Regions from separate parts of the Bradyrhizobium sp. IC3123 genome, predicted to be linked through region 2. Evidence: predicted binding sites of a transcription regulator. Region 2 holds the regulator's gene; each other region holds the start of a gene.
The links. Region 2 encodes LexA, which represses DNA repair genes until DNA is damaged. Its sites were predicted from a motif close to TGTTCNNNNTGTGTTCNG; they were not measured.
Positions count from the first base shown of each region.

Region 1: a site for LexA is predicted at 1,807-1,824, ahead of uvrA (excinuclease ABC subunit UvrA). Genes of this name have one in related genera too.
Region 3: a site for LexA is predicted at 3,546-3,563, ahead of I6F20_RS22130 (PA0069 family radical SAM protein). Genes of this name have one in related genera too.
Region 4: a site for LexA is predicted at 2,391-2,408, ahead of ruvC (crossover junction endodeoxyribonuclease RuvC). Genes of this name have one in related genera too.

Region 1 is NZ_JADYVF010000001.1:1,039,956-1,045,324, forward strand. It holds gene uvrA (excinuclease ABC subunit UvrA) at 1-1,710, opposite strand, end outside; gene I6F20_RS05145 (outer membrane protein) at 1,988-2,743, opposite strand; gene I6F20_RS05150 (outer membrane protein) at 2,968-3,666, opposite strand; gene I6F20_RS05155 (outer membrane protein) at 3,906-4,688, opposite strand; gene I6F20_RS05160 (single-stranded DNA-binding protein) at 5,137-5,369, shown strand, end outside.
Region 2 is NZ_JADYVF010000001.1:929,444-934,812, forward strand. It holds gene I6F20_RS04610 (GAF domain-containing protein) at 1-783, opposite strand, end outside; gene I6F20_RS04615 (hypothetical protein) at 1,001-1,435, opposite strand; gene lexA (transcriptional repressor LexA) at 1,821-2,522, opposite strand; gene I6F20_RS04625 (molybdopterin molybdotransferase MoeA) at 2,699-3,907, opposite strand; gene I6F20_RS04630 (hypothetical protein) at 4,129-4,332, opposite strand; gene I6F20_RS04635 (HAD family hydrolase) at 4,491-5,114, opposite strand; gene I6F20_RS04640 (alpha-hydroxy acid oxidase) at 5,143-5,369, opposite strand, start outside.
Region 3 is NZ_JADYVF010000006.1:322,606-327,974, forward strand. It holds gene I6F20_RS22115 (glycosyltransferase family 39 protein) at 1-700, opposite strand, end outside; gene rnhB (ribonuclease HII) at 946-1,803, opposite strand; gene I6F20_RS22125 (VOC family protein) at 1,881-2,336, opposite strand; gene I6F20_RS22130 (PA0069 family radical SAM protein) at 2,361-3,524, opposite strand; gene I6F20_RS22135 (phosphoketolase family protein) at 3,735-5,369, shown strand, end outside.
Region 4 is NZ_JADYVF010000003.1:461,048-466,416, forward strand. It holds gene ruvB (Holliday junction branch migration DNA helicase RuvB) at 29-1,063, opposite strand; gene ruvA (Holliday junction branch migration protein RuvA) at 1,219-1,836, opposite strand; gene ruvC (crossover junction endodeoxyribonuclease RuvC) at 1,833-2,360, opposite strand; gene I6F20_RS12285 (YebC/PmpR family DNA-binding transcriptional regulator) at 2,485-3,231, opposite strand; gene I6F20_RS12290 (methyl-accepting chemotaxis protein) at 3,448-5,196, shown strand; gene I6F20_RS12295 (methyl-accepting chemotaxis protein) at 5,337-5,369, shown strand, end outside.

The DNA.
Region 1 (5,369 bases), 110 kb from region 2:
CTTCAGCGTATCGAGCAGGCGGGCGTTGTCGCGCTGGTGCAGGCCGATCGAAGGCTCGTCCAGCACGTAGAGCACGCCTGTGAGCCCCGAGCCGATCTGCGAGGCGAGGCGGATGCGCTGGCTCTCGCCGCCGGACAGCGTGCCGGAGGAGCGGGACAGCGTCAGATAATTGAGGCCGACGTCGAGCAGGAAGGTGAGGCGCTCGCGGATCTCCTTCAGGATGCGGCCCGCGATCTCGTTCTGCTGCGCGTTCAGCGCCTCCGGCACGGTCTCGAACCATGCGCCGGCGCCCTTCACGGACAGCTCCGAGATTTCGCCGATATGCTTGCCGCCGACCTTGACGCAGAGCGCCTCGGGCTTGAGCCGAAAGCCCTTGCAGCCCTCGCAGGGGACGTCGTGGAAATATTTCGCCAGCTCCTCGCGGGCCCACTCGCTCTCGGTCTCGCGGTAGCGGCGGTTGATGTTGGTGATGACGCCTTCGAACGGCTTCTTGGTGTCGTAGGAGCGCACCCCGTCCTCGTAGGAGAACTTGATCTCGTCCTCGCCCGAGCCGTAGAGAATCGCGTTTTGCGTCTTCTTCGGCAGATCCTTCCACTTGGTGTCGAGCGTGAACTTGTAGTGCTTGCCGAGCGCGGTCAGCGTCTGCACGTAATAGGGCGACGACGACTTGGCCCAGGGCGCGATCGCGCCCTTGCGCAGCGTCAGATCCTTCTCAGGGATGACGAGGTCTTCGTCGACATGCTGCTCGACGCCGAGGCCGCCGCAGGCGGGGCAGGCGCCGTAGGGATTGTTGAAGGAGAACAGGCGCGGCTCGATCTCGGGGATGGTGAAGCCGGAGACCGGGCAGGCGAACTTTTCCGAGAACAGGATGCGCTCGGGCCCGCTCTTGTCGTGGATTTTCGCGGTCTTCTTCTTTTCCTCCGCAGGCGCAGCCGCCGCGGGCGCATCGGCGAACTCGACGACGGCAAGGCCTTCGGCGAGCTTCAGCGCGGTCTCAAAGCTCTCGGCGAGGCGCTGGCCGATATCGGCACGCACCACGATGCGATCGACCACCACGTCGATGTCGTGCGGGAATTTCTTGTCGAGGCTAGGGGCTTCCGCCAGCTCATGGAAGGTGCCGTCGATCTTGACGCGCTGAAAGCCCTTCTTGAGCCATTCGGCGAGCTCCTTCCTGTACTCGCCCTTGCGGCCTCGCACGACGGGGGCGAGCAGATAGAGGCGGGTGCCCTCGGGCAGCGCCAGCACGCGGTCGACCATCTGCGAGACGGTCTGGCTCTCGATCGGCAGGCCCGTGGCCGGCGAATAGGGCACGCCGACGCGGGCCCAGAGCAGGCGCATGTAGTCGTAGATCTCGGTGACGGTGCCGACGGTGGAGCGCGGGTTCTTCGACGTCGTCTTCTGCTCGATCGAGATCGCCGGCGACAGGCCGTCGATCTGGTCGACGTCGGGCTTCTGCATCATCTCCAGGAACTGGCGGGCATAGGCCGACAGCGATTCGACGTAGCGGCGCTGGCCCTCGGCATAGATGGTGTCGAAGGCGAGCGAGGATTTGCCGGAGCCGGATAGCCCGGTGAACACCACCAGCTTGTCGCGGGGAATCTCGACGTCGATATTCTTGAGGTTGTGCTCGCGCGCGCCGCGGATCGTAATTGCGCGCAGGCTGGAGCCCGCGTTCTGTTGTTGGCGCTTCGCCTTGATCACTTCATCCATCCGAGTTGCCCTCAAGGAAGCCCAAAGGTGCGCGATCGCGCCAACAAAAAAGGCGCGCTGCGCCCGGAACCGGGATCGGCGCCGATGGGTATGGCAGCGAACGTAGGAAGAACGGCGGCGGATTTCCAGTGGGACTTGCGAATCGTCAACGGATTGTTGGCGTGCTGGCGGGATCTGGCAGCAGGAACGCGCGGAACCGCTCGCGGAGCACCCAGCCAAAACAAAAAGGCCGGCGCGAGGCCGGCCTTTCGTGACGATGTGACCTCGGCAGGGAAGTTCAGTACTTCGCGACCACCGGGCCACCGAAGGTGTAGTTGAGTCGAACGGTAGCCATGTCCACGTCCTGCTTGATGCTGTCGGTGCGAGTGGTCACGCCGAGGAAGGTGAAGGTCTCGTTGTGCCTGCCCATGAACAGGTGGTTGTATTCGACAGCGACCGACCAGTTCGGGGCGAAGCCGAATTCTATGCCGGTGCCGACGGTACCGCCCCAGCGCGTTTCGTTCGCGGTGTCGAGCGTAACGCCGCCAAAACTGCCAGTGTACTTGTTGTGAGTGACGGCAGCGCCGCCCTTCACGTACCAAAGCACGTTGTTCCAGGCATAACCGACCTGGCCAGTGAAGAGGCCAATGGCGTCGATCCTGGTCTCGTTCACCAGCGGCGCGAGCGCGGCAGGCGAGCTGATGTTCGAACCCTTCAGGTCAGCCCAGTCCCCCTGGGCTTCGAGACCGAATACCCAGTTGGCGGACTGCCAGCGATAACCGATCTGGCCGCCGACGAGTGCGCCGGTCGCATTGTGACAACCTTCGGCCACCGCCGGAGCGACCACGAAGGGGCCGACACTGGTGAGATCCCAACAGTTGCGGCTCCAGCCACCGCCGGCGTTGGCGCCGAGGTAGAAACCGCTCCAGTTGTACACCGCGATCGGTGCCACCGGAGCCTTGGTGTAGGGGCGGGCTGCCAAATCGGCCGCCGAGGCCGGTGCCAACGCGCTGAGTGCGAACAAGCTGGCCGAAGCCAGCAAAAGCTTCTTCATATCCATTCCCCACTTCCATTTCTCATTCCGGTCTTCCGGAGAGCGGAAGAGCAGCGGACCTTATGACTCAAGCAACGTCATTGCTTTTACACCATTGAAGCCAAAGGTTGTGTCACCCAGCGGCCACACCCCTTCGAAAAGCGCGAGCGAACGGGCGGCCGCAACAAACAAAAAGGCCGGCGCGAGGCCGGCCTTTCGTGACGATGATGCGTCAGAGACGAAGCTCAGTACTTGGCGACGACCGGGCCGCCGAAGTGGTAGTTCACGCCGACCTGCACGGTGTGGAGGTCGAGAGTGCCGGTGTTGACCGGGAAGACGCCCGAGAAGTAGGTCTCGCCGCCCAGGCTGCGATAGAGGTACTCGCCCTTGACCGACCAGTTCGGAGCAAACATCGCCTCGACGCCCGCGCCGACCGTCCAGCCCGAATGGAACTGGCTCTCCGAGAGGCTCAGAACAGGGGGCGCGCTGACGCTGATCTTGTTGTTGATCCAGGCGTAACCACCCGTGGCGTACAGCAGGACGCTCGGGGAAGCGAGCCAGCCGATGCGACCACGCACGGTGCCGAGCGCGTCGATACGCGAACTGACCGTCGTGGGAACGAGGGCGCCACCAAAATCAACAAGACCGGTCGCCGAGGCGTTTACGTCAGCCCACGCGCCATCAGCTTCGATGCCGAACACGACGTTGGAGGTCTGCCAGTTGTAGCCAACGGTGCCGCCGACGAAACCGCCCTGCATGCGCGGATCATCGGAGCTGTTTTCCCAGGCGCCGCCACCGACGATACCCAGGTAAAAGCCGGTCCAGTTGTAGACCGAGGCAACAGGCGCAGGCGCCTTGGTGTAGGGGCGGGCTGCCAGATCAGCAGCCGAAGCGGGGGCCGCGAGAGCGAACAAACAGGCCGAAGCCAACAAAACCTTCTTCATTTTCAACTTAATCCCAGTCCCAGTTTCTGTTGTTGCCTTCCGTGGCGGAAGGGCAGCGGACTCAAACGGCCCAACTGACGCCGTCTTTACACCACCAAAGCCGCAAGTTGTGTCTCCGAAAAGCCACAACAGTCCAAAAGGTGATGGTTACTGACTTATTTACGTCCAGGCATGTGCCGAAAAAAAGAAGGGCCGGCGCAGGGCCGGCCCTTCCATTTGCTCGCGAAATGAGAGGGATATCAGTACCTCGCGACCAACGGGCCGCCGAAGCGATAATTCAGGCGGACTAGACCCATGTCGACGTCCTGACTGATGCGATCGCTCCCGAAGGCAACGCCCGCAGGCGTCGTGAAGGCGATCGTACGGTCGCCGAGGAAGATGTGGTTGTACTCGACGCCGAGCGTCCAGTTCGGAGCAAATCCGAATTCCAGGCCGGCGCCAACGGTGCCGCCCCAGCGGGTCTCGCGAGCCGACGCCAGCAGCGTGCCGGCGCCAGGCGTGCCAGGCGCGGCATAGACGTCGTACTTGTCCCCGACTACGGCGGCGCCGCCCTTCACATAGAGCAGCACGTTGTTCCAGGCATAACCGACCTGGCCCGTGATCAGGCCAAAAGCATCGATGTGAGAGCGGTTACGATCACCGGTGACCAAAGCGCTTCCAGGGAAGAGGAGGCTGACGTTGTCCCCCGAGAAGTCAGCCCAGTTGCCCTGGCCCTCGAGGCCGAACACCCAATTGGTCGACTGCCAGCGGTAGCCGATCTGACCACCGACCGTGCCGCCGGTCGCATCGTGACAGCCTTCAGCCACCAGAACGCCCGTGACCGGGGTCACGAAGTCCCAGCACTTGCGGCTCGTGCCGCCGCCGCCGTTGACGCCGATGTAGAAGCCGCTCCAGTCGTAAACCGCGGCGACCGCCGGGGCCGGAGCCTTGGTGTAGGGACGCGCAGCCATATCCGCCGCGCTTGCCGGAGCCGACAGCCCCATTGCCATTGCACTGATTACGCCGAAAAGAATCTTATTCATTGCAGTCTCCCCAAGTTTCGTCCGCTTCATGAAAGTCCCCGAAGCGGCTGATCAGACGCGACACCCATATGAATCAATTCCAAGGCAAAGGTAGCCTAAGGAAAGGGCAGAGTCCGTCTCCGGAATGCCACACTTGCGGATTGATTGAATGGGTTCCAACTTGATGAATGTTAAATGGTTTTTGCCATACTCGGGAACCCAAAAAGGTTCCATTCGAGGGCTGTCCTTTTTTGTGGCATGAGAGGACATGCGGGAAATTTCCGCTCGCTCGTGCCGAAGAACAAATCTGGAACAAACGTGCGCGCGATGCTATATGTGGGGATAACCTTGGGGGTGGCAGGCTGATCGGTGCCCGCAAGCGTATAGGGTCGCCCTAGCGGGCGCAGAGGAACGCGGGCAGCGGATTCGCCCTTTTGAAATTCAGTGGCATTCGGAGTGGAGAGCGGCGATGGCGGGAAGCGTCAACAAGGTCATTCTGGTTGGAAATCTCGGCAAGGATCCCGAAATCCGCCGCACCCAGGACGGGCGGCCGATCGCGAATTTGAGCATCGCGACCTCGGAGACCTGGCGCGACAAGAACACCGGCGAGCGCAAGGAGAAGACCGAGTGGCATCGCGTCGTGATCTTCTCTGAGCCGCTTTGCAAGATCGTCGAACAGTATCTGAAGAAGGGCGCAAAGGT
Region 2 (5,369 bases):
GCCGATGCTGCCTTCGCCCCTGGCGATGGACTGCGCCGCATAGCGTGCGGCGAGGTCGGTCTGCGCGCTGCAATCGCCGGCGCGAAAGACCAGCGCCGAACGGTCCTCGTTCGGGACCCAGATCTCGAAGCGTCGTGCAATCGGCGTTGCCTGCGCGGAGAGGAATGTCAGAACCCAGGTCTGGTCGGTACCGGTTCGGTAGGGCACGCCGACGCCGAGATTGATCCCGACCTTGGCGGCGTCCTCCCAGCGCAGGAAACTCTTGGCGTCGTGCAAGTCCTTGATGATCAGCGGCAGGCCCGCCTTCCAGGTGCGTCCGGGCAGGCCGAAGCCGCGCGGAAATCTGGTGTGGCGGGAGTTGAATTCGAACATGTCCGCGGTGCCGTAATAGCCATCGACGAGCCCCATCTCATGCGAGAGATCAGGATCGTTGTGCCAGAGTTCGATCGCGCCGACATGCGCCTCGTCGTCGCCGCAGAACAGCACCAGCACGGCTTGCAGGAATTCGCCCGCGAACACCGGCACCGCCACGCCGCAGGTGAGGCCGGCCGCAGCGGCCTGATCGGTCCGCTTGAAATAGGAGTTGGCGAATTTCGTGAGGATGACGGGGTGGCCACAGGCCCAGGCCTTGCCTGGAAGTCCCTCGTCATATCCGAAGTGCAGCTCTTCGCTGACGGCTTTGAACGCGGACAGCCCATCGTCGTAGAGGCCGCCGCCGAATTCCAGCCGCATGCGCGTCCGGTCGGGTACCCAAAGTTCAACGACGCGAATGAAGGTCTTCATCGAGCGTGTCCGCCGCCTCAAACCACGACAGCATCGGTCATTTGGCTGCGGAGCGGACGTTCAAAATGCGGGCAGCACGGCCCAAACTTCGTGCGACGACGAGGCGCGGCGGTGGGCTCGCCGATCGAATGTCCTGAAACACAAACTTACCGGGCTCGCCGGCCTCGGCCGGCGATGGCAATTTCAATCCCGGGCTCGGCCTGTCGGCCGAAGGGCGTCAGCCGATCGGCAGGCGCGTGATCGTGGGCCGCGTGTCGGCGACGATCTGCGGCTTGTGCTCGCGCTCGGGGGCTGGCTGCGTCACCGGCAATTGCAGCACGGTCGCGCGCTGGCCTTCGACGAGCTGCGTCACCAGCACGTATTTGCCGTCGGGGAATTCGATCGCGTCATGATGGCGATCGGGAATGTGCGGGTCGATCTTGCCGAACTTGCCGACGCGAGAGTTCACGGTGCGCGTCCAGATCCAGCGGTTGTCGTAGCGGACATTGTCGGCGAAAGCGAGCTCCGTCCCCGGCAGCAGACAGACCGCGACGGAGGGATCGGCTTCGGAAGCGAAACCGCGCGTCGAGGTGCCGCGGAAGGTTGTCGTGACGATCGTCTCGCCGACTTCGGCGGGGCGCGTCGCGACGGCATGCAGGCTGTAGTCACACATCGGGTGCTCCTCATGCTGGGATAGCGACCCGCGTCTCTTTCGAGGCGCAGGCCTCTATCAGAGTGGAAGCATACAACGCTCTGCTCGGTTATGGGCAAATCTGCGGCTCGCGTCCGCAGCGCGCGATCACATTATCTTTCCCGGATTCGATAGGAACAAACCTCGCGTCCTTGCATTCGGCCGGAGCTATCAGCACTGCCGGCACAACTCTACCGGCGAAGCAGAAATGGCTGCGCGCCTGCGCGGGGGAATGTCGCGCGGGAAGATGGACCGGACAGCCGGCGCAGAACCAGAGAAACCGTCCAGCCGGAGCGGACAAGTATCCGCTCCGATCCTGGATCGCCGATGCCGATCGAAACGCGCGCGGCGCTTGATGTTTCCCGTATCAGTACTTCCGGTAAAGCCCGATCAGCTTGCCCTGGATCTTCACGCGGTTCGGCGGAAGAATGCGGACCTCGTAGGCGGCATTGGCGGGCTCGAGCGCGATCGAGGCGCCGCGGCGGCGGAAGCGCTTGAGCGTGGCCTCCTCGTCGTCGATCAATGCCACCACGATGTCGCCGGTATTTGCGGTCTCGTTGCGCTGGATCAGCGCCATGTCGCCGTCGAGGATGCCGGCCTCGACCATCGAATCGCCGCGCACTTCGAGCGCGTAGTGCTCGCCCGAGCCGAGCATGTCCGGCGGCACGCTGATGGTATGGCTGCGGGTCTGCAGCGCCTCGATCGGCGTGCCGGCGGCGATGCGGCCCATCACGGGCACCGCGACGGGGCGCTCGCCCTCGTCCGCGGGCGGGCTGGAGCTCGCGCGCACCTTGCCGAGATTGCCCTCGATCACGCTCGGGGTGAAGCCACGGCGATTGCCGGCGGCGGCCTGGAGCTCGGGCAGCTTGATCACCTCGATGGCACGGGCACGGTTGGGCAGGCGGCGAATGAAGCCGCGCTCCTCGAGCGCAGTGATCAGGCGATGGATGCCTGACTTCGAGCGCAGGTCGAGCGCATCCTTCATCTCGTCGAAGGACGGCGGCACGCCGCTTTCCTTCAGACGTTCGCTGATGAATCGCAGAAGCTCGTATTGTTTGCGCGTCAACATCTCGACCAAAGTCCCCCGGTTGATGTCGTTCGATTCCGACACGATGAAGCCGGCACTAAGCCGCTACATCCTCGAAACAAATCATGAACGGACACTATATGTTCGATATGTGTTCCGCAACTGCTTAATTTATGGTGAACGCGGCCAAGCTCGCGGAATGCGTGTGGCTGGGCGGCTCAGACGGGCAGCCGGAGCACCTCGCAAGGCGTGCCGGCCTCGGCCTTCGGCGCGAACGGTGCGCGCACCAGAAGTACCTGTGCCGCAGCGAGATTCGCAAGAAGGGAGGAGTCCTGATGGCTGACCGGAAGGGCGACGCGCGTGCCGTCGTCGCGCTCCTCCAGCCGCGCACGCAGATAGTCCTCGCGCTGGTCGTTGGCGGCGAGATCGCGGCCCAGCACGGCGCGCTCGCGCCGATGATGAATCGCTGAACGGCCCGACAGGGCGCGAATCAAGGGGACCATGAACAGGAAGGCGCACACGTAGGACGACACGGGATTGCCGGGCAGGCCAATCACGCGCATCGCGCCTATCCGACCGTGCATCATCGGCTTGCCCGGCCGGATCGCGATCTTCCAGAACGCCATCGCGATGCCTTCGCCCTTGAGCGCCTGCTGGACCAGGTCGTGGTCGCCCACCGAGGCACCGCCGGTCGTGATCAGGATGTCGGCGCCGCTCTCGCGCGCGCGGCGGATGCCGGCGGACGTCGCCTCCAGCGTATCGGCGGCAATTCCGAGGTCGATGGTCTCGGCGCCCTCGCTGCGGGCGAGCGCATGCAGGGCATAGCCGTTGGAATAGACGATCTGGCCGCGACCAGGCGTGGTGCCCGGCATCACGAGCTCGTCGCCGGTGGCGAGAACGGCAACCCTCGGGCGGCGGATGATGGCGAGATGCGGATGATTCATTCCGGCGGCGAGGGCGAGATCGCGCTCGGTGAGGCGGATTCCCTTGCGCAGCAGCACGTCGCCTTCGCGGAAGTCGACGCCTGCAGGGCGGATGTGCCGGCCGAAAATGGCGGCTTCCTTGATCGTGACATGTTTGCCGTCGGCAGCCGTGTCCTCCTGGATCACGACGGCATCGGCGCCGTCGGGAACGACGCCGCCGGTGAAGATCCGCACGGCTTCGCCGGGGCCGACGCTTCCCGCGAACGGCCGGCCCGCCGCGACCTCGCCGACGACGGTCAACCTCGAATCGTATGCCGCGTCGGCCGTGCGCACGGCATAGCCGTCCATCGCCGACATCGCCTCCGGCGGCTGCGTGCGCCGCGCCGCGACATCGCGGGCGAGCACACGATGGTAGGCCTCGTCGAGGCAAACCATCTGTTCAGCCAGCGGCTCGACGCCGGCCAACACCGCAGCAAGCGCGTCAGAAACCGGCATCAGGGCCACGGGCGAACTCCTGCTGAGCACATCAGTCAATGGGCGGCGAGAGTTCTAGCCGAGTGCAGCCGTGAGGCAAAGCAGCACGCGGGATGATCTATCCTGCATGGTCGCAGGGGGTGGAGGAGGTCGGCTCAACTCCGCCGCGGCATGATGCGGAAGGCGAGACAGACCGGAACGAGGATTGCCATGGCAAGGACGAGAATGACGAGCGCCACGGCCAACATCGTTCAACGCCCCGTCGGATCGCCCGGACTGATGTCCGCGACGTCGGGCGGCTTGGGACCCTGATCCTTGTCCGGCAGCGGGTCCGCCTGGGATTTTAGGTCGGCGGCCTTGCTGATCAGCTTGGCGGAGAGGTCAGAATCCGAGGTGGTTCTGGCGAATTCGAGCAGGAGAGAGGCTTGCTTGGTGAGATAGGTCTTGCCCAGCACGTCGATCAGTCCAATGTAGAAGTCCCAACGGACTCATGAGTCCGAAGGGTGGTATTCCGTTCCCGGAACTCTGTATAAAAATGCACAAAGTGATCAGGTTCCACATTTTCAGCGGTTTTTGTTCCGGCAAGTGAGCGCGCTCCGGGCTTTCCCGCGGCTCAGATCCCCAGTGCTTTCAATACGTTCCCGACATCACGCGGCGAGGTGACATGCACGGCGGTCAACCCGCGCGCCCGTGCTCCCTCGATGTTCTCGGCGAGGTCATCGAAGAACACGATGCGCTCGGCCGGCACGCCGATCGCCGCCACGACATGGTCGAAGGCCTCGGCATCCGGCTTGCGCAGGCCGATGCTGGAGGACAGATACAGCTCGCGGAAATGGCCGAGCAGACCGGCATATTCCTTCGAGAAATGGTTGACGTGCGGCCGATTGGTGTTGGAGAAGGCGTAGAGCGGCATCTGCTTCGCCGCGCGCGGCAGCAGCTCGGCGATATCAGGCATCTCGCCGGCGAAAATCGCGTTCCAGCCTTCCAGGAATTGCGCATCCGAGATGCCGATCCCGAGCGAGGACCGCAGCGAGGCGAAATAGTCCGCATCGCTGATCTTGCCCATCTCATGCAACCGGTAGGCCTCGTCGCGCACATAGCGCGCGATGATGGCCTCGGGCTGGCAGCCGGCATGTCCCGCCCAGCAGGCGATCGCCTTGGAGAAGTCGATGTCGAGCACAACGCGCCCGAGGTCGAACAGCAGCGCATCCGCGCTGCCGGGAGAGAGCGATGTCATTGCGTCCTTTTCACTTCAGTATGGCGCGTCAGTAACGATAGGGCTCGTGGTCGAACAGCGGGAACGCGCTGAACACGCTGGGCGCGTTGGTGGCGGCCGCCGGATGCAGGCAGGATTTGTCGAGCTCGGCGAATGAGGTGGCGCCCAGGAGGCCGAGGCAGCGCAGCACCTCGTCTTCGAGCAACTCCAGCATCCGCGCGACGCCGGCTTCGCCGGCTGCCGCCAGCGCCCAGCATTGCAGCCGGCCGATGCCGA
Region 3 (5,369 bases), on a different contig from region 2:
GCAAGTCCGGCAGCGCCAGCGTCTCGGCCCGCATCAGAAAGACCGCATAGGGCAGCGCCAGCACGGCGACGACGATCAGCGCGAACAGCGGATCGAGCCCGCGCAGCGTCCGGCGGCCGCCGGCGGTCGTAACCGCGAAGACGACGATCAGCAGCAGCAGGAAGACCGCGGCGGGCGTCGTCAGCAGCAGGAGGCCGGCTTCGATCGACCAGGCGAACCAGGCATTACCGCGGCGCTGGCCGATGATCTGCCAGGAGTGCAGCAGCAAGAGCGCCCAGAGCGGCCGTGCCAGGATCAGCGGACCGAAGTCCAGCGCGGACGAGGAGAAGGCCAGCACCGTCATGGTCAGGAGCACGGCGAGCACCGCCTGCTGCGAGCCGACCACGGCACGGGAAAGATGATAGAGCGCGACGAAGGTCGCGATCTCGCAGAGCTGGGCGAGCACATAGACGCCGAGCATGTGGCCGCCGGCGGCGCGATAGGCGATGTCGGCGAGCCAGATGGCAAGCGGTGGGCCGAGATCGGTGCCGACCTGGTATTCCCTGCCGAAGGCCAGAAGGGTCGCGAGATTGCCGGGCGGGCTGCGGTAGAACACCAGCGCCACGAACAGCCACATCGCGGCCTGCAGCAGCACCGCAATCCAAACGATCAGCCGCGGCCGGGCGCGAATGAGCTCGATGACCAGGGAGGTAAACCGCATGCAACGTCCGAAGGTGCAGCCAACCCGTCCAGCCGGCCCTATTCGCTCACGTCTGTTTTGATAAAGGGCGTCACGGGTTGTGGCAACCGCCGCAGTTCGTCATGCCCGGGCTTGTCCCGCCTGCGCGGCCGAAGCCGCTTCGGCGCGGCGAAGGCCCGGGCATCCACGTTCTTCGTGCCGCTGGTAAGACGTGGGTGGCCGGGTCAAGCCCGGCCATGACGGATGGGAAAGCTGTAGGAGGATCGCTAGAGATTTACGGAAGCGTCGATCTCGACGCTCGCCTCCACCTGCACCTCGACGTCAGTCACCGAGAACAGGTCCTGCACCGGCTCGACGGTCCAGGGCATGTGCTTGGCGCGGGCGGCGGCGACGGGAGCGAAGAAGCTGCGGTGGTGGATGGAAGGGCCGAGGCGATCAAGCGCGTCGAGATGCTCGGGGACGGCATAGCCCTTGTGCTGCTCGAAGCCGTAGCCCGGGCAGTCCTGCGCCAGTGCGCACATCAACCGATCCCGGGTGACCTTGGCGACGATGGAGGCCGCGGCGATCGAGAGCACGATACCGTCGCCGCCGATCACGGCCTCGCAGTCGCATGCGGTGTCGAGCCGGTCGCGGCCGTCGACGAAGACGTGCCTGGGCGCCTCGGGCAGGGCCACCACGGCGCGCTTCAGCGCCCACAGCGAGGCGCGCAGGATGTTGTCGCGGTCGATTCGCGCCGGCGAGGCGACGGCGACCGAGACCTGCGCGGTGGCGCAGATCTTGTCGAACAGCTTTTCGCGCTCCTCGGCGGTCAGGCGCTTGGAATCGTCGATGCCGCGGGGAATCCGGTCGGGATCGAGAATCACCGCGGCGGCCACCACGGGGCCTGCGAGCGGGCCGCGGCCAGCCTCGTCGCAGCCCGCGACCGGCCAGACGCCGCGCTTGATCAGCGCGCGCTCGCGGCGGAAGCTCGGGGGAGCAACGGCGATGATGCCCTTCTTGCCGGCAGGAACCTTCGCCGCATCGGCCGCAGAGATCTTTGCCGCCTTGGCGGGCACAGCCTTCGGCGCGGCCTTTTTCTTCGGCGCGGCTTTGGCTGGGGTCTTGGCGGAGGGGTCCCGAATCATGGCCGGGATCGTGCGCCAGGGGGCTTCGCCAGCGCAACCGGGAACCCAGGATATTCCCGTTATTCAGGCCAGCCGCCCTACTCCGCCAGATGCACCCGCCGGTCCTCGCCCACCTCGATGCCGGGTGCGACCACGACTTCCCAGACATGTGCATCGGGATCGGCAAAATAGCCGCAATAGCCGCCGTAATCGGTCGCGTGCGCCGCCTTCAGCAAGGTGGCCCCCTTCTCCACGGCGAAGGCCAGCACCTCGTCGACCTCCTCGCGGGTCGCGCAATTCCAGGCGAGCGTCATGCCGCGAAAGGTCGTGGGCCTCGGCTGGTCCTCCAAGGACGCGTCTGCGGCGAGCCGATCCCAGTGATAAAGCGCGAGCACCGGACCGCCGGTGTCGTAGAACGCAACCGCCTCGCCGGTCTCCTTCAGCCGGCGCGAGAAACCGAGCGCGTCGTAGAAGGCGATGCTGGCGCGGATGTCGTTCACACCGAGCGTGATGACGGTCAGCCGCGGCACCGGCACGGTGAGTTCCTTGAGCATGCGACACCTCTTGCACGTGTCCGCTCAAAACAGGCTGAGCTGATCACCGTTCCGCTTCGGCCGCGCAAAGTGATCAATGGTCAGCTTGGAGCGCCGCTTGTTGAGGCCGAGCCTCTCGCAGGCGATCTCGAAGCGGCGGCCGATGGTCCAGGCCATCGGTCCGGTGCCCTTCATCCGCTCGCCCCATTTGGCGTCGTAGTCGCGCCCGCCGCGCATGTCTCGGATCAGGGTGAAGACGTGACGATAGCGGTCCGGATAGTTCGCCATCAGCCATTCGCGGAAGAGATCGCGCACCTCCAGTGGCAGCCGCAGCAGCACATAGGCAGCCTCCTTGACCCCGGCATGGGCGGCGGCGTCGAGGATGCGCTCGATCTCGGAATCGTTCAGCGCAGGGATCACGGGCGCGACCATCACCGTGGTGGGAATGCCGGCGTCCGAGAGCTGCTTCAGCGCCTCCAGCCGTTTCGGCGGCGTCGAGGCCCGCGGCTCCATCGTGCGCGCCAGCTTCGGATCGAGCGAGGTGACCGAGATCGCGACCTTGGCGAGGTTGCGCTTGGCCATCCGCTGGAGAATGTCGATGTCGCGCAGCACCAGCGCCGACTTGGTGACGATGCCGACGGGATGCCCTGCGCGCTCCAGCACTTCCAAAATGCCGCGCATGATTTTGCGCTCGCGCTCGATCGGCTGGTAGGGATCGGTGTTGGTGCCGATCGCGATCATCCGCGGCTCGTAGCCGGGAGCCGCAAGCTCCTTCTCGAGCAGCGAAGGCGCCTCGGGCTTCACGAACAGTTTTGACTCGAAGTCGAGCCCCGGCGACAGACCGAGATAGGCGTGGGTCGGCCGCGCGAAGCAATAGACGCAGCCGTGCTCGCAGCCGCGATAGGGATTGATCGAGCGGTCGAAACCGATGTCGGGGGAATCGTTGCGTGTGATCACCTTGCGCGAGGTGTCGACGGCGACACTCGTCTTGAACGGCGGCAGCTCGTCCAGGCTCTGCCAGCCGTCGTCGAAAGCGACCCGCGCCTCGGCCTCGTAACGGCCGCTGGCGTTGGACTGCGCGCCCCGCCCTCGCCGTCGCGCGCGGTCGATGGCGACGCCAAGCTCGGGGAAATCTGAAGGCGCACCCGCCGGCTCGGAGGGCGCCGTGACCGGCGGGTGCTTGAGAGCATGAGAGGATGCTGGACTCATGCAGCCAAGATAGCACGACATAGGAACAAATCAAGAACACAAACCAAAAACGTGAAAACAACCCCATGCACAGTAGAGCTGCCCAAACTTCGCGCGCCTGCCTTTGACCTCACGCAACACGGCCGTCACGACCATCCCGTTTCATGCCCGACGGATCGATCGCCCCGGAACCGGGTTGGTGACGATCGCGAAGTGAAGGTCGGCAGGAACATGACAATCCAACAAAAAACGGCCGAAGCGAGCAGCGACCTCGATCTGCTAGATCGCTATTGGCGCGCCGCCAACTACCTCTCGGTCGGGCAAATCTACCTGCTCGACAATCCGCTGCTGCGCGAGCCGCTGCGGCCCGAGCACATCAAGCCGCGTCTGCTCGGACATTGGGGCACGACGCCGGGGCTGAACTTCATCTATGCCCATCTCAACCGCGTCATCCGCGCGCTCGATGTCAGCGTGATCTATGTCTGCGGTCCCGGCCATGGCGGTCCGGGCATGGTCGCCAACACCTATCTCGAAGGCAGCTACAGCGAGATCTATCCCGATATTGCGCGCGACGCGGACGGATTGCGCAAGCTGTTTCGGCAGTTCTCCTTCCCCGGCGGCATCCCGAGCCACGCGGCGCCGGAAACGCCGGGCTCGATCCACGAGGGCGGCGAGCTCGGCTATGCGCTGGTGCACGCCTATGGCGCCGCATTCGACAACCCGGATTTGATTGTCGCCTGCGTGGTCGGCGACGGCGAGGCCGAGACCGGCCCGCTCGCTGCGTCCTGGCACTCCAACAAGTTCCTGAACCCCGCCCATGACGGCGCAGTGCTGCCGATCCTGCATCTCAACGGCTACAAGATCGCGGGCCCCACCGTGCTCGGGCGGATGCAGGACGCGGAGATCCGCGACCTCTTCCGCGGGTTCGGCCATGAGCCGCTGTTCGTCAGCGGCGACGATCCCAAATTGATGCACCAGGCCATGGCCGATGCGCTCGACGTTGCATTCGCCAGCATCCGCTCGATCCAGCAGCATGCCCGCGACGGCCGCACAACCGTCGAGCGGCCGCGCTGGCCGATGATCGTGCTGCGCAGCCCCAAGGGCTGGACCGGCCCGAAGGAGGTCGACGGCAAGAAGGTGGAGGGCTTCTGGCGCGCGCATCAGGTGCCAGTCGCAGGCTGCCGCGAGAACCCGGAGCATCTCAAGGTGCTCGAAGACTGGATGCGCAGTTACGAGCCGGAAAAGCTGTTCGATGGCAACGGCGCGCTCGTTGCCGAGCTTCAGGCGCTTGCGCCCGAAGGCGTCAGGCGCATGGGCGCCAATCCGCATGCCAATGGCGGCGTGCTGAAGAAGGAGCTGAAGCTGCCCGACTTCCGCAGCTTCGCGATCGAGGTGACGCAGCCCGGCGAAGTCGTTGCGGAAGCGACGCGCGAGCTCGGCAAATTCCTGCGCGATGTCATCCGCCTCAACGCGAAGGAGCGCAACTTCCGCATCATGGGCCCGGACGAGACGGCATCGAACCGGCTAGATGCCGTGTTCGAGGCCACCGAACGCGTCTGGATGGAGCCGACCGAGCCTTACGACGTGCACCTCGCCCAGGACGGCCGCGTGATGGAGGTGCTGAGCGAGCATCTCTGCCAAGGCTGGCTGGAGGGCTACCTGCTCACCGGACGGCACGGCTTCTTCTCCTGCTACGAGGCCTTCATCCACATCGTGGATTCCATGTTCAACCAACACGCCAAATGGCTGAAGGTGACGCGGGAGCTGCCGTGGCGGCGTCCGATCGCCTCGCTCAATTATCTGCTGACCTCGCATGTCTGGCGCCAGGACCATAACGGCTTCAGCCATCAGGACCCCGGTTTCGTC
Region 4 (5,369 bases), on a different contig from region 2:
AAGCCGGAACAGCGCGAGGTTCGGCAGATCACTCGTCGCTGTCATCCGTGCCGAACAGGCCGAACTGCGCCGCCGCATCGCGCGAGGGCTCGGCGAGACCGAGATGGCGGAAGGCGTGCGAGGTCAGCAGGCGGCCGCGCGGCGTGCGCTGCAGATAGCCGCACTGGATCAGATAGGGCTCGATGATGTCCTCGATGGCGTCGCGCGGCTCCGACAAGGCCGCAGCCATGGTCTCGACGCCGACCGGTCCGCCGCCATAGTTGAGCGCGATGGTCGAGAGATAGCGCCGATCCATCGCGTCCAGCCCTGCGGTATCGACCTCGAGCGCGCTCAGCGCATGGTCGGCAATCTTACGGTCAATCTTGTCGGCATCGGCCGCCGAGGCGAAATCGCGCACGCGGCGGAGCAGGCGGCCGGCGATGCGCGGCGTGCCGCGGGCGCGGCGCGCGATCTCGTTGGCGCCATCGGCGCTCATGCCGACGTTGAGCACGCGCGCGCCGCGGCTGACAATGCTCTCCAATTCCTCGATCGTGTAGAAGTTGAGCCGGACCGGAATGCCGAAGCGGTCGCGCAAGGGATTGGTGAGAAGGCCGGCGCGCGTGGTGGCACCGACCAGGGTGAATTTCGACAGCTCGATCTTCACCGAGCGCGCCGCCGGGCCCTCGCCGATGATGAGGTCGAGCTGAAAGTCCTCCATCGCGGGATAGAGCACCTCTTCCACCGCCGGGCTGAGGCGATGGATCTCGTCGATGAAGAGCACGTCGCGCTCTTCGAGGTTGGTCAAGAGGGCGGCAAGATCGCCGGCCTTGGCGATCACGGGCCCCGAGGTGGCGCGGAAACCGACGCCGAGCTCCTTCGCCACGATCTGCGCCAGCGTGGTCTTGCCGAGCCCCGGGGGACCTACGAACAGCACGTGATCCAGCGCCTCGCCGCGCTTGCGCGCCGCTTCGATGAAGATCGAGAGATTCTTGCGCGCCTGCGCCTGGCCGACGAAGTCGGACAGCGATTGCGGCCGCAGCGCGGTGTCGCCGACATCATCGCTGCGGCGCTCGGGCGAGACCATGCGGCTGGCCTTGGGGTCGCTCACTCAGCGAACTCCATCGGATCGTAGGGTGGGCAAAGGCGCACTTCGCGCCGTGCCCACCATGTCGCTGCTCGCTTTGTAGATGGTGGGCACGCTTCGCTTTGCCCACCCTACGAGACTGACCATTGAGGCACTCACTTTGCCAATTCCTTCAGCCCGAGCCGGATCAGCTGCGCCGTCTCGGCGCCCTCACCCGCGCTGCGCGAGGCCGACGCGATCGCCGCGGCGGCCTGCGGCTGGCCATAGCCGAGATTGACCAGGGCGGAGATCGCATCAGCGACGGGCCGCGGCGCGCGCTGGTCGTCGACGGCGCCGGCAAGATGCACGACGGCGGGATCGACGTTGGCGAAGGCCGGCGCCTTGTCCTTCAATTCGGTGACGATGCGCTCGGCGACCTTGGGGCCGACACCGGGCGTTCGCGCCACCGCGGCCTTGTCGCGCAGCGCGATGGCATTGGCGAGATCGGCCGGCGACAACGTGCCGAGCACGGCCAGCGCGACCTTGGCGCCGACGCCCTGCACGGTCTGGAGCAGGCGAAACCATTCGCGCTCCTGGTCGGTGCGGAAGCCGAACAGCTTGATCTGGTCCTCGCGGACATAGGTCTCGATCGACAGCACAGCGGCCTCACCCGGCGAGGGCAGATGCTGCAAGGTGCGCGAGGAGCAATGTACCTGATAGCCGACGCCGCCGACGTCGAGGATGACGAAATCCTCGCCGTAGGAATCGATCAAGCCCTTGAGCTTGCCGATCATATCCCCACCACCTTCAGCCGGAGCGCCGTGCTCTGGCGGTGATGGGCGTGGGTGATGGCGATGGCGAGCGCGTCGGCGGCGTCCGCGGACGGCGGCTCGGCCTTCGGCAGCAGGATCTTCAGCATCATCGCGATCTGTTGCTTGTCGGCGTGGCCGGCGCCGACCACCGTCTTCTTGACCTGGTTCGGCGCGTATTCTGCGACAGAGATGCCGAACATTGCGGGCGCCAGCATGGCAACGCCGCGGGCCTGGCCAAGCTTCAGCGTTGCAACGCCGTCCTTGTTGACGAAGGTCTGCTCGACCGCGGCTTCCAGCGGCTGGTGATTGGACAAGACGGAAGCGAGCCCTTCATGGATCGCGAGCAGCCGGCTCGCCAGCGGTAGATCGTCCGGCGGTTCCACCGAGCCGCAGGCCACATAGATCAGGCGGTTGCCCTCGGCCTCGATCACGCCCCAGCCGGTGCGGCGCAGGCCGGGGTCGATGCCGATGATGCGAACGGGGCCACGAATCGGGAGCGCAGTCATGGGCCAGTGATAGCGGCTGGCCGCGGGATGCGAAACAGAAACAGAACGGAAGTAACAGGGGAATGGGTCCCGGCCCAGCGCCGCAGCGTTTCACGCTGCAGCGCGTCCGGGACACGAGAGCGGCCTATCCGCCCATCTTCGCAACAAGCGCGTCCGACACCTCGAAATTGGCGTAGACGTTCTGGACGTCGTCGTGCTCGTTGAGCAGGTCCATCAGCTTCAGGAGCTTCTCGCCGGTCTCGTCGTCGACCGCAACCGTGTTCTGCGGCTTCCAGATCAGCGCAGCCTTGCGCGGCTCGCCGAACTTGGCTTCCAGCGCCTTGGCGACGTCGCGATAGCTTTCGGTCGAGGCGTAGATCTCGTGACCATTCTCGCCCGAGACCACGTCGTCGGCGCCGGCCTCGATCGCGGCGTCCAGCACCGCATCGTCGGAGGCGACGCTGCGGTCATATTCGATGATGCCGGTGCGGTCGAACATGAAGGAGACCGAGCCGGTTTCGCCGAGATTGCCGCCGGACTTGGTGAAGAAGGAGCGGATGTCGGAGGCGGCGCGGTTGCGATTGTCGGTCAGTGCCTCGACGATGACGGCGACGCCGCCGGGGCCGTAGCCCTCGTAGCGGATCTCGTCATAGTTCTCACCGTCGCTGCCGAGCGCCTTCTTGATGGCGCGCTCGATATTGTCCTTCGGCATGTTCTCCTGCCGCGCCGCGATCACGGCGGCACGCAGGCGGGGGTTCATGGCGGGGTCGGGGGTGCCCAGCTTGGCAGCGACGGTGATTTCCCGCGCCAGCTTGCCGAACAGTTTCGACTTCTGGGCATCCTGCCGCCCCTTGCGGTGCATGATGTTCTTGAATTGGGAATGTCCGGCCATGCGTGGTCTCTTGAGAAATCGTCAGCCAAAGATGAGCGTGGGAAGCGCGGCCTTATAGGCCGCCAACCCACCGGAATCAAAGGGCTCGGCTGCTCCTGAGGTAGCACTGTAAAGGTAGCCGCCGTAACGGCGCCTGCCTAGATGGGCACCGTTAACCCTGATTTCATTCCGGACTGCGAAAATAGCGCCCGACCGTCCCCCGACAAGAGAGACCCGATGGCGTTCGGATTATTTCGGAAGCGTCTGCCGGACACGGCCGCGCCCGCGGCAGCCCCGGAGGCTGCGCAGCCGGCGGCCCCTGCCGCACCCGCCCCGACCGCCGAAAGTGATTCGGCCCGGGAAATCCTGGAATTGCTGGAACTCGAGCTCGGCGCCATGATCCGCCAGCTCGAGCGCGCCGCCAATTCGGTGGCCGGCGGCGCCGAGGCGACCGCGGCGACCCTCGCTGCCATTCGCGACCGCACCGACGCCCTGACCGGCCGGACCAACGCGGCGCAATCCACCGCCTCCACCTTCGCCCATGCCGCCGACAAGTTCACCCAGTCCGCGCAAGGGATTGGCGCGCAGGTCCGGGAAGCCGGCAAGCTCGCCGACGAGGCCAGCGCCGCCGCGCAGGAAGCCCGCGCCAATGTCGACCGCCTGCGCGAATCCTCCGCCGCCATCGGCAACGTCGTCAATTTGATCGCGCAGATCGCGCGGCAGACCACGCTGCTCGCGCTCAACTCGACGATCGAGGCCGCGCGCGCGGGCGCAGCCGGAAAAGGCTTTGCCGTCGTTGCCACCGAGGTCAAGGCGCTCGCGGTGCAGACCCAGAGTGCGACCGAGGAGATCACGAAGAAGATCGACGCATTGCAGCGCGACGCCGCCGGCTCGGCGGACGCCGTGCACCGCATCTCGCAGGCGATCGAGGCGATCCGTCCGGTCTTCGACACCGTCAACGGCGCGGTCGCCGAGCAGAATGCCACGACCAGCGAAGTCTCCGGCAACGCCGCCAGCGCCTCGGAGTTCATCATCTCGGTCGGCGAGAGCGCGGCCGAGATCGACGCGGCGACCAAGGCGGCCGAGACCCATGGCGAGAGCGTCGCCAGCGCCGGCAAGGCCGTCACCACCTTCGCCCAGAAGCTGAAATCGCGCTGCGCGGTGCTGCTGCGCCAGAGCGAGCACGACGACCGCCGCAAGACCGAGCGGCTGCCCTGCCACCTCAAATTCGAAACCGCGCGCGCCGTGATGCCGGTCTATGAAATCGCGATGGAAGGCGTGCTGATCGGCGGCGCGGACGCAAGCCGGCTGGCAACGCAAGCGACGATCGAAGGCAGCTTAGAGGACATCGGCGCCTGCCGCCTGCGCGTGATCGAGCAATCCAAGGCCGGCGCCCGCGCGCAATTCGTCGGCGCCACCGCCGCTCTCAACGAGAAGATCGAGGACAAGCTCTGGTCGATCCATGAGGAGAACACCGAGTTCGTCACCCGTGCCATGGAAGCCGGCAATGCGCTGACGCAGATATTCGAGAAGGCGGTTGCGCGCGGCGAGGTCAAGCTCGACGACCTCTTCGACACGGACTATTTGGAAATCGCCGGCACCAATCCGCAGCAATACCGCACCAAATATCTCGACTGGGCCGACCGCGCCCTGCCGCCGTTCCAGGAAGCCTTTCTGGCGCGGGAGTCGCGGATGGCGTTCTGCGCCATGGTCGACCGCAACGGCTTTTTGCCGGTGCACAACAAGATCTATTCGCATCCGCAGCGGCCGGGCGACGTCGCCTGGAACACGGCCAACAGCCGCAACCGGCGCATCTTCAACGATCCGGCGGGGTTAGCTGCCGCGCGCAACCTGCGATCGTACCTGGTCCAGAGCTATGCGCGCGACATGGGCAACGGGAATACGGTGATGATGCGGGAGATCGACGTCCCGATCCGCGTGCAGGGCCGGCACTGGGGCGGCTTCCGCACGGCCTACAAGCTGTAGCGCTCCCGCGCGTGCACGCACCTGCACGCACCTGCACTCCTGGGCAAGACGCCGGGCGCGAATCATCCTCTAAGGTCGGATCTGGAATCGGAATGCCGCCAAGGAGCCGATCAACGGCTCCGACTGGAGAGAGCCCGTACATGTCCTCTGCACAACTTGCCGTATTGGACACT